2 regions of the Iodobacter fluviatilis genome follow, and region 2 is predicted to be linked to the other one. Evidence: predicted binding sites of a transcription regulator. Region 2 holds the regulator's gene; the other holds the start of a gene.
What was found. The regulator FliA, encoded in region 2, starts transcription of late flagellar genes. The targets are predictions, from matches to a motif close to GCTAAAGNTNNNNNNNNNNCNGCCGATAAT.
Positions count from the first base shown of each region.

Region 1: C1H71_RS12985 (LPP20 family lipoprotein) is a predicted target of FliA. The motif match lies at 2,960-2,989, and genes of this name have one in related genera.

Region 1 covers NZ_CP025781.1:2,928,924-2,933,582, reverse strand. The annotation lists gene eat (ethanolamine permease) at 1-93, opposite strand, end outside; gene C1H71_RS12995 (hypothetical protein) at 737-1,060, opposite strand; gene C1H71_RS12990 (flagella assembly protein FlgT middle domain-containing protein) at 1,057-2,418, opposite strand; gene C1H71_RS12985 (LPP20 family lipoprotein) at 2,418-2,840, opposite strand; gene trmB (tRNA (guanosine(46)-N7)-methyltransferase TrmB) at 3,115-3,795, opposite strand; gene C1H71_RS12975 (thiazole synthase) at 4,031-4,659, opposite strand, start outside.
Region 2 covers NZ_CP025781.1:2,591,039-2,595,697, reverse strand. The annotation lists partial or broken gene C1H71_RS11590 (ABC transporter permease) at 1-355, shown strand, start outside; gene C1H71_RS11585 (ABC transporter ATP-binding protein) at 355-1,101, shown strand; gene C1H71_RS11580 (MlaD family protein) at 1,126-2,175, shown strand; gene C1H71_RS11575 (ABC-type transport auxiliary lipoprotein family protein) at 2,245-2,826, shown strand; gene C1H71_RS11570 (RNA polymerase sigma factor FliA) at 2,870-3,610, shown strand; gene C1H71_RS11565 (flagellar motor protein) at 3,620-4,360, shown strand; gene C1H71_RS11560 (lysophospholipid acyltransferase family protein) at 4,473-4,659, shown strand, end outside.

The sequences.
Region 1 (4,659 bases), 340 kb from region 2:
ATACTCACCAGAAATCACCAAACCCACCGCAATGCCCCACAGGTGGATGGTTTTCAGCGAGCGCTTTAACTCCCGTTTAACTTGCTCTGCCATGATGTTTCCTTTATTAAAAAGTTAAAGCACTCGCTTACAGAAACTAAATCACCGCTAAGAAGTAAACCGAAAGCGGAGACTGAAAGCTGAGGTGTCAGTTTATGGCGGGGAAATTCATGACGACAAGCACTATCGTTTTAGCTAATTTATTACTATTACTTACGCTTATCTTTTCTCATTGCAGCAATAGTCTTTCAAAACAGATAAAGTTACAAGTGAGCGTATAAGGGAGTTTCTACGTGTCATGCAATGGTGAGCATTGCATGCAATGATTTGCAGCTGTTTATGAGTCGCAAAAATGAGGATGGTGCAGCAAAAAAAGCAGGTGAAAGCAGTTGAATTAGCCGCTAGCAGCCTGTCGGACTTAAGCGATCGTAGCGAGGGAAAGACCGGTTTGAGACAGATTTCGCGGGTTTTTGAGGCGAATAGCTGGCTATTCAACGAGAAAATGCGTGAAATATGGCCAAATCCGGCTTTTCCGTAGTAGATCAGTCTTAAGTCCGACAGACTGCTAGATGACAATAGTGCTAGTAAAATAGCGAGAACAGCAGAAGTGGCTGAGAAAAATTCGGGGCAATGCTTGCAAAGGTGTACAAAACACCCTGCAAACAAAATCTATCTAAAGGCCCGTATTTAAAGCGGATTAAGGATAGCTATATAGACGCCAGCGCAGCTCATTTTCTTGTGCTGTGCTTAATTTAGGCTCGGAGTACGTCATGCCACTACTCGTTATAGGCGCTGCTGACGAGCGTGTCAGAACCGTGGCAGGTAAGGTTTCAACGTGCGGCTGTGGCCTAGCCTGCACGGTTGGCCCTGACTTACTGCTGACGGTAGAATGAACAACCTTAGCAGGGGCGGGATGCGCTGATACGCGGCGGCCATTGCGGCCAAAGCGATAAGGGGAGGCCTCTACAGCTGTCATCGTTAATAAAATAGTGGCTACAATTGTTAGCCTAAGGATCTTCATCGGGATTCCTTCATACTAAAACGCACATAATCTCCCACCTCTGGGGTGATGCTGCCGTTTTCTAAAACTGCAATAGCAAACAAAGGCTGTACTTGGGTAATGGTCACCGCGCTGACCAATTCTTCTGGCATACCTAAGGACATACTGCTATCCCCATTTACCGCTGCCACCACTTGATTGGTGCTTTTTACGCGGAACAACTGTAATTTATCACCCTTAGCCAATCTAGCCGTGCTACCTGCATCAAGAAAGACGCGGTTTTTTTCGACTCGGCTAATTCTGGCGGCAAACGCTTGGCAGGCTAAAGCATCATCCACACCTGCCACAATTTTGCCCAATTGCTGCTCAACCATCTGGCCAAAATCAGTGTCATAAAAACGCCGTGATCCAAACACATAATCGCTGCCTTGCATCACCTCGCCTGTGACCGAATCCGTAAAGCGCTGCTGTTTTAATAAGGCACCACTGGCACCATCAAACACATATAGATCAGCCTCAAACCGTCGAGATGAAGGCTTTACTTTCAGCCCAAGAGGAGCGATGCTTGGCAAGCTACTAGAAAGCTGCAGCATAGGAATGCTAGGACTAATCCTGCGCTCGCCGTTTTTTATATCATTCCCCCAAGCAAAGCTATAGCGCTCGCCATAAGGGCCAATATCCCGCACAACGCCCCCCACTACAAACTGAGTGCCATAGCGGCGGGCTAGCTCTCTCACTCGCTCAGGTTGCAATATGGGGTCATAAAAACCTGGCTGCAAATTAAAAGCCGCTTCATTGACCGTGCGCAGAGGCAGGTAATGATCAGAAGCTGCCAACAGCCGGCTCAGCTCTTGCTGCAAGCCATCTTGAAAATGCACAATATCATTTGCATCCGCTGGATTTTGTAGCTGGAAATGCGCCAATAATAGTTTTTTTCTGTAGGCAAAATCTGCCTGTGGGCATTGCGGATAACGCGGCGGGGCTGGCGGCGATAAAGCATGGGCTGCGGCCATGCTTTCTGCTGGAGTTGCGGTAACTGCGCTGGCGATAGGTACTTTGCTCTGCGTAGCTTCAGGTGCAGGGTCGCTCTCTATCAGTACATGATAAAAACTACCTTCACGCCATTCACGTAGCAATTTATACCGGCTTAGCTCTTGCACCGGCACGACCCGCTGCAGCTCGCTGACTCGGCCTTCCTCAACCAAACTACTGGCTTCTACTTTTGCCCCATTCCACAAAGAAGCCTGCATCAAAGCATCTTGAATCGCCTCCTGCTTAGCCATAGGAATACCGCCTACGCCAATAGCAGATAAGCCTTCAATTTCTGCTGCATAGCTATTACTCAGCAGCAAACAGCTAAGCACACTGGCTTTGATCACTAACGACCTCGCATCATATAGGGATGGTTTGAGCTAGATTCACTAGACAATTTAGACATATCCAGCTCTAAAATTGTTTCATAAGCGCCCTCTGGCAGGGCATTCATCGATACCACGCGTGCGCCACGCAAATAGGCATCAACATAGGTGCGAAAGCTATCGTTTTGCACCGATAAAGCCGCCACCGTACTATTACCCGCCAATCTAAAGCCTTGTACCGTTTCGGCCAAAGCCCGATAAGCATCCAGCTTAGAAGCGCGCATCGACATTAAGCGGCGCTGTGCCCCTGATAAACCTTCAATTTGCGGCGGAGCGCCATAGCCAGCGGCAGACACCACCTGATTACTGCCCTCATCCGCGTAAGCAGTAGCGGCGCAAGCCAGTAATGTCGCAAGCGACAGTAAAATATGTTTAATCCGCATTTTTATCCCACCTTTTAGGCTCAGCCGGTATTTAATCCAAAGCAGCGAATCCAATACCAATAGCGCTTTATTTACTTTTTACCCACCTTATTCTGACGAAAAAACAGGCTCATCTCTGGGTTATCGGCAAGTATCAGGAAAAATAAAGCGCTATTGCACGAAATACCCCATTCAGTGGTAAAAAAGCGAATGCAAGGAAGGACAAGCACTACAACCGCAGCGGCTTACACCGTCACTCAAGCATACTGAATTCTGCTCAAGCCACCTCCAAAGACTATAGCTTACGGAATACCAAATCCCATACGCCGTGGCCCAACTTGATGCCACGGTTTTCAAACTTAGTCAACGGGCGATAATCTGGGCGCTCGGCATAAGTTTCTGCAGTGTTTTGCAATGTTGGCTCATTAGAAAGCACTTCTAGCATCTGGATTGCGTAGTCTTCCCAATCGGTGGCCAAGTGCACATAGCCGCCACTTTTAATGCGTGAGCATAAAAGCTTCACCAAATCTGGCTGAATTAAACGGCGCTTATTGTGGCGTTTTTTATGCCAAGGATCAGGGAAAAAAATATGCGCCCCATAAAGACTATCGGCAGCCAGCATTTTTTCTAGCACTTCTACCGCATCGTGCTGCACGATACGCACGTTTTGTAAGCCCTGTTCACCCAATAGCTTCAGCAAGCTGCCCACGCCTGGCGTGTGAACTTCTACACCAAGGTAATCCGTTTCTGGCTTATTGCTGGCGATCTCCGCCGTGGGGCCCCCCATACCAAAACCAATTTCTAAAATCTTTGGGCCAGTGCGGGCAAAAGCCGTATTCAGATCTAAAACTTCAGCCTGATAAGGGATACAAAATTGCTCACCAAATTCTGCAATGGCCCGCTCTTGGCCGGAAGATAAATGCCCTTGACGCAGCACAAAGCTACGGATACGGCGCATGTAATTTGGGTGTTCCATTTCTCGATTCCTTGCAAACAAAAACGCCGCATCGCGCGGCGTATTTTCTAGTTAGACCTTATTTTATAACAAAACCCAAACATTGAACCACAGAGACAAAGAAACCCAAGATGGCTGTGTTCTCTTCATTTAAGCGACTTGAAAAATAGACGTCAGCTTAATTGGAAAGATTTAGCTCTTTAGCCGTTCAGGATCAAATCCTTTAACTCCGAGCTCAAAGTTTGGGTTTATTTCTTTACTTAGCAGCAATCAAGCCCGAAATCGGTGAGCTTGGGTCTGCCGTATAGAGTTTTCGTGGAATACGACCCGCTAAGAATGCATCACGCCCTGCCATAACGGCTAGCTTCATGGCACGGGCCATGAGGATTGGGTCTTTTGCACCAGCAATCGCGGTGTTCATCAAAATGCCATCGCAGCCTAATTCCATCGCAATCGCCGCATCTGATGCCGTGCCTACACCAGCATCAACCAAGACCGGCACTTTAGCCGACTCAATAATCAACCGCAGATTCCATGGGTTTAAGATGCCCATTCCAGAGCCAATTAAAGAAGCCAAAGGCATAATGGCGCAACAACCGATGTCTTCTAGCTCTTTAGCGGCAATCGGATCATCCGAGGTATAAACCATTACATCAAAACCTTCTTTAACCAATGTTTCAACTGCAATCAAAGTTTCACGCACATTTGGGTAAAGCGTATTGGCGTCACCAAGTACTTCTAGCTTAACCAACTTATGCCCATCTAATAGCTCCCGAGCTAAGCGCAAAGTACGCACGGCATCAGTGGCGTTATAACAGCCAGCGGTGTTAGGCAGGTAGGTGAATTCTGATGGCGGTAAATATTCAAGCAAGGAGGGCTGGCTAG
Region 2 (4,659 bases):
TAGTACTACCCAGAGTGATTGCCACCACGCTAATGGCACCGCTGCTATCGGCTTGTGCTGTGTTAATTGGCTTGATAGGTGCAGCGATTGTGATGCTAAGTTTTAATATCCCCATCCAAACCTATATCACACGCGTTTCAAGCATTGTGCATCTGGGCGACTTTGCGGGGGCCTATTTAAGGCGGCGATCTTCGGTTTGGAAATCGCGCTGATTGGTTGTTTTAGGGGGTTGCAAGCAGGCAGCGGAGCCAGTGCCGTAGGTGCGGCTACCACGCAAGCCGTTGTGAGCAGCATTGTTGCAATTGTGATCAGCGATGGCCTGTTTGCTTTTGTTTTCTATTTATTGAGGTGGTAATGCAACACGCCATTATTAAAGTCAAACAATTGCAATGCGGCTATGGCGATCACGTTATCTTGCGTGATGTGAGCTTTGAGGTTAACAAGGGTGAAATCATTACCATCCTAGGTGGCTCTGGCTGTGGCAAATCTACCCTACTCAAACATATGATCGGCCTTTTGCCCGCGCAACAAGGCACGGTGCTGATTGGCGACGAAGACATCATTAGTGCTCAAGGCGAAGTGCGCCAACGCATCTTGGCCCGTATTGGCGTGATGTATCAATCGGGGGCGCTATTTGGCTCGCTAACGGTGCTAGAAAACGTCATGCTGCCGCTGGCAGAATATACCCCGCTTAATGCTGCCGCCCGTGAAATCGTCGCCCGCTTAAAATTACGCTTGGTAGGGCTAGATGCCTATGCAGATTTTTTACCCAGCGCGCTATCAGGTGGGATGCAAAAACGTGCCGCCATTGCCCGCGCCCTCGCCCTAGACCCTCAGGTTTTGTTTTTAGACGAGCCATCAGCAGGGCTAGACCCAATCACCGCCGCCGAGTTAGATGCCTTGATTTTGCAATTAGCGCATAGCCTGCATACCACTTTTATTGTGGTCACCCACGAGCTAGCCAGTATTTTCACCATTGCAGACCGCGCCATCATGCTGGATAAACAAGCACAAGGCGTGATTGCCATCGGCGCGCCGAAAACGCTAGCTGCAGATCCCAACCCACGGGTTAGCGATTTTTTTACTCGGCATACGTATTAATTATTATTTATATCTGGCCAAATTATGACCGCTCAAAAGCACTATTATCGCCTAGGCCTATTTGTTCTATCCGCGCTCTGCATATGTCTTATTCTCGCCATCTACTTTGGCGCGGGCCACTGGACGCGCTCCACCATTACCCTAGAAAGCTATTTTAATGAATCGGTGCAGGGTATTGATATTGGGTCCAAAGTAAAATATCGCGGCGTGGTCGTAGGGGAAGTCAGCCATATTGGCTTTACCTATTCACGCTATCAGCAGGATTTATCCCCCAATGAGCGCCAACAATATGTGCTGATCGAAGCCAAACTTCGCCCCGAGCTATTTGGTGGCAAAAACATGCCGTTTCCTGATCAAAGCTATTTAGATAAAGAAATCGCCAAAGGCCTGCGGGTTCGGCTTAATCCTCAGGGCCTAACGGGCACCAGCTACCTAGAAATTGACTATCAAGATTTAGAACGCAATCCCAGCCTTACCATGCAATGGCAGCCTAAGCATCTGTATATTCCATCGACTAGAAGCACGATGGCGCAACTCGTTAACTCCACCCAAAATCTTGCTATACGCCTACAAAAACTAGATATTGAAGGCTTAATCAGTAATTTAAATCAGGTATTAAGCACAGCGAATAGCAAGATGAATGACATTCCTTTGCAAGCGCTCGCACAAAAAATGCTGTTGATTACAGAAAAGTTAGAAAAGATCCCCTTTTCTGAGCTCAGCAGCGAAGCCAGTGGCCTTATGCACGAAGCCCGTAGCAGCAATCAAGCCTTACAAACGCTTCTGACCGATCCGGCATGGGCCAGCGCCCCAAGCGATCTAGCCGCCAGTGCCAAGCAGGCACGCGCCCTGCTAGAAAACCCACATCTGGTTGGTAGCTTACAGAAAATGGAAAGTAGCTTTAGCCGCCTAGATAAACTACTAGAGCAACATGAAGGCGGCTTAGATAGCACACTAAATAATATGCAACAAATCAGTGAAGACTTACGCGTGATGAGTGAAGCAGCAAGGGCTAATCCAACTGGGCTACTGCTTGGCAAACCACCTGCGCCTTATGTTTTACCAAATAAATAACGGATGTTCCGCAGTAAAAAGCGTCGACCTCTTACCATAAAAAAATAACTCTAAAATGGCCGCATACCTATGAAACGCCTAATTATTTTACTTTGTAGTGCTTTGATCGCCGCCTGCGGCACCACGACCCCTAGCAAAGAAACGTACTTACCCGTGATTGAGCGCAGCGGGCCTAGCCATGCGGTGCAATTTAAAGGCACACTACAAATAAATGCCTTTAGCGCCCAAGCCCCGTTTGGCGAGCGTAATTTTTTTTACCGCGAAAGCACCCAACGCTTTGTCAAAGATCCTTACCGTGAATGGCTCTCCTCCCCCACAGGGCTTATCACCACTCATACGCAAACTTGGTTAAAAAGCAGTGGCTTATTTCGCGAAGTGCTGCCCTTATATTCAAAGCAAACCGCAGATTACCAACTCAAGGGTGAATTACTCACGCTACATACCGATTTACAAGCCCAGCCTCTCGCCGTTGCAAAACTGCACATACGCTTAAGCTCAGCGAAATCCCCTGTTATACTCGACACTATTCTTACGGCAAGTGAGCCCTTATCTGGAATGAGTGCTAACGATATAGCTGCAGGATTAGATCAAGCGCTCGCTAATACCCTTAAACAATTAGAACGCAAACTGATTTCGCTCCCAACTTCTTAGACGGTCGGCTAAACTGATTTAAGCCTCCTCATAGTAGAAACAAATGGCAGCGCCACGCGCACTCTCCCTTTATCGTCAGACTCAGGCAAGCCAAGACGAGGATTATGTCTCTCGGCATGCGCCCTTGGTCAAACGGATCGCCTATCATATGGTGAGCCGTTTGCCTGCGAGTGTAGAAGTCGATGATTTGATTCAAGTGGGTATGATGGGCTTGATGGAAGCGGCAAAAAACTTTGATCCAAATGCGGGCGTACTGTTTGAAACTTTTGCCTCACAACGCATTCGTGGCGCCATGCTTGATGAATTAAGAAGCTCCGATTGGATGCCCCGCCACGCCCGTAAGCATATGCGCGAAATTGAAGCCGCGATGTTAGCCCTAGGGCACAAACTAGGCAGAGCACCACTAGAAAGCGAAGTCGCCCAACACCTACAGCTCGATTTAGAAGCCTATCAAAACATGCTCAGCGAAGCGCGAGGCCACCAACTGGTGCACCTCGAAGATATTGAAGACGAAGATGAAAACCACCACAACGTTCAATACTCTGCCGACCATGCAATTAACCCGCTGCAGCAACTTGCGGATGCAAATTTTCAGCGAAATTTAATCAGGGGCATCGACGAGCTACCCGAACGTGAAAAACTGGTTATGGCTCTGTACTACGATGAAGAACTAAACCTTAAAGAAATTGGTGCCGTACTAGGCGTAACCGAGTCTCGAGTTTGCCAGCTACACAGCCAAGCCATTGCCCGCTTAAGGGCCAGATTAGGCGATTGGACGAGTTGATAAAAACATATGGATAAAATTAGTATTTTTGGAGTTTTACTTGGTTTAACCGCTGTGATTCTTGGCCAAATTTTAGAAGGTGGCCACGTTGCATCCTTGATGCAAGCCACGGCATTTTTAATTGTGACAGGTGGCACCCTTGGGGCCGTCATGTTGCAAACTCGGCAAGATCACTTTATTGCTGGCGTAAAAATGGTGAAGTGGGTGTTTATCCCCCCTCAACACGATTTTAAAAAACAACTGGGTGTGTTATTAAACTGGAGCCAGCAAGCTCGTCGTGGAGGTTTGCTTGCTTTAGAAGCATATGTGCAAAGCGAAAAAGATATTTTTGTAAAACGCGCTCTGCAAATGGTTGTAGACGGAGCCGAACCAGAAGTGATTCGCCGCGCAATGGAACTTGATATCGATTCATTTGAAGATCGTGCACGCTCTGCCGCTAAAATTTGGGAAGCGGCCGGTGGCTACTCCCCTACTATCGGCATTATTGGCGCGGTGATGGGGCTGATTCATGTAATGGAAAACCTAACCGATCCATCCAAGCTAGGCGCAGGCATTGCCGTTGCCTTTGTCGCCACCATTTATGGCGTTGCCATGGCCAACCTGTTGTTTTTGCCCATTGCTCACAAGCTAAAACAACATATTCAAACCGAAATAAAACGTCGTGAAATGCTACTTGAAGGCTTAGTCGCCATCGCCAATGGTGAAAATCCAAGGGTGCTAGAAAACAAACTGGCAGGTTTTTTACCCTGAGCTCGTTTTTTGTAAGCGCCGTACGCAAGCAGCTTTGATCTATATATAAACATACTTATGCCATATTTTTGCATTTTATCCCAGCACCACCATCGCTCAGTGGAGAACTCCCATGCTTTGGCTTGCAAAATGGCTTCGTCTTCTCATTGCTGGGCTTGATCTGCTATGTTTTACACTTTTGATGATGGCCTTAGCCCGCCTGCCTATAGCTTGGCTCGGTTTTTACCCCAAACTATTTCAGAGCTGGTGTCGTTGTTTTGTAAGGGCGCTGGGGGTCGAGCTGCGATTACACCAACACC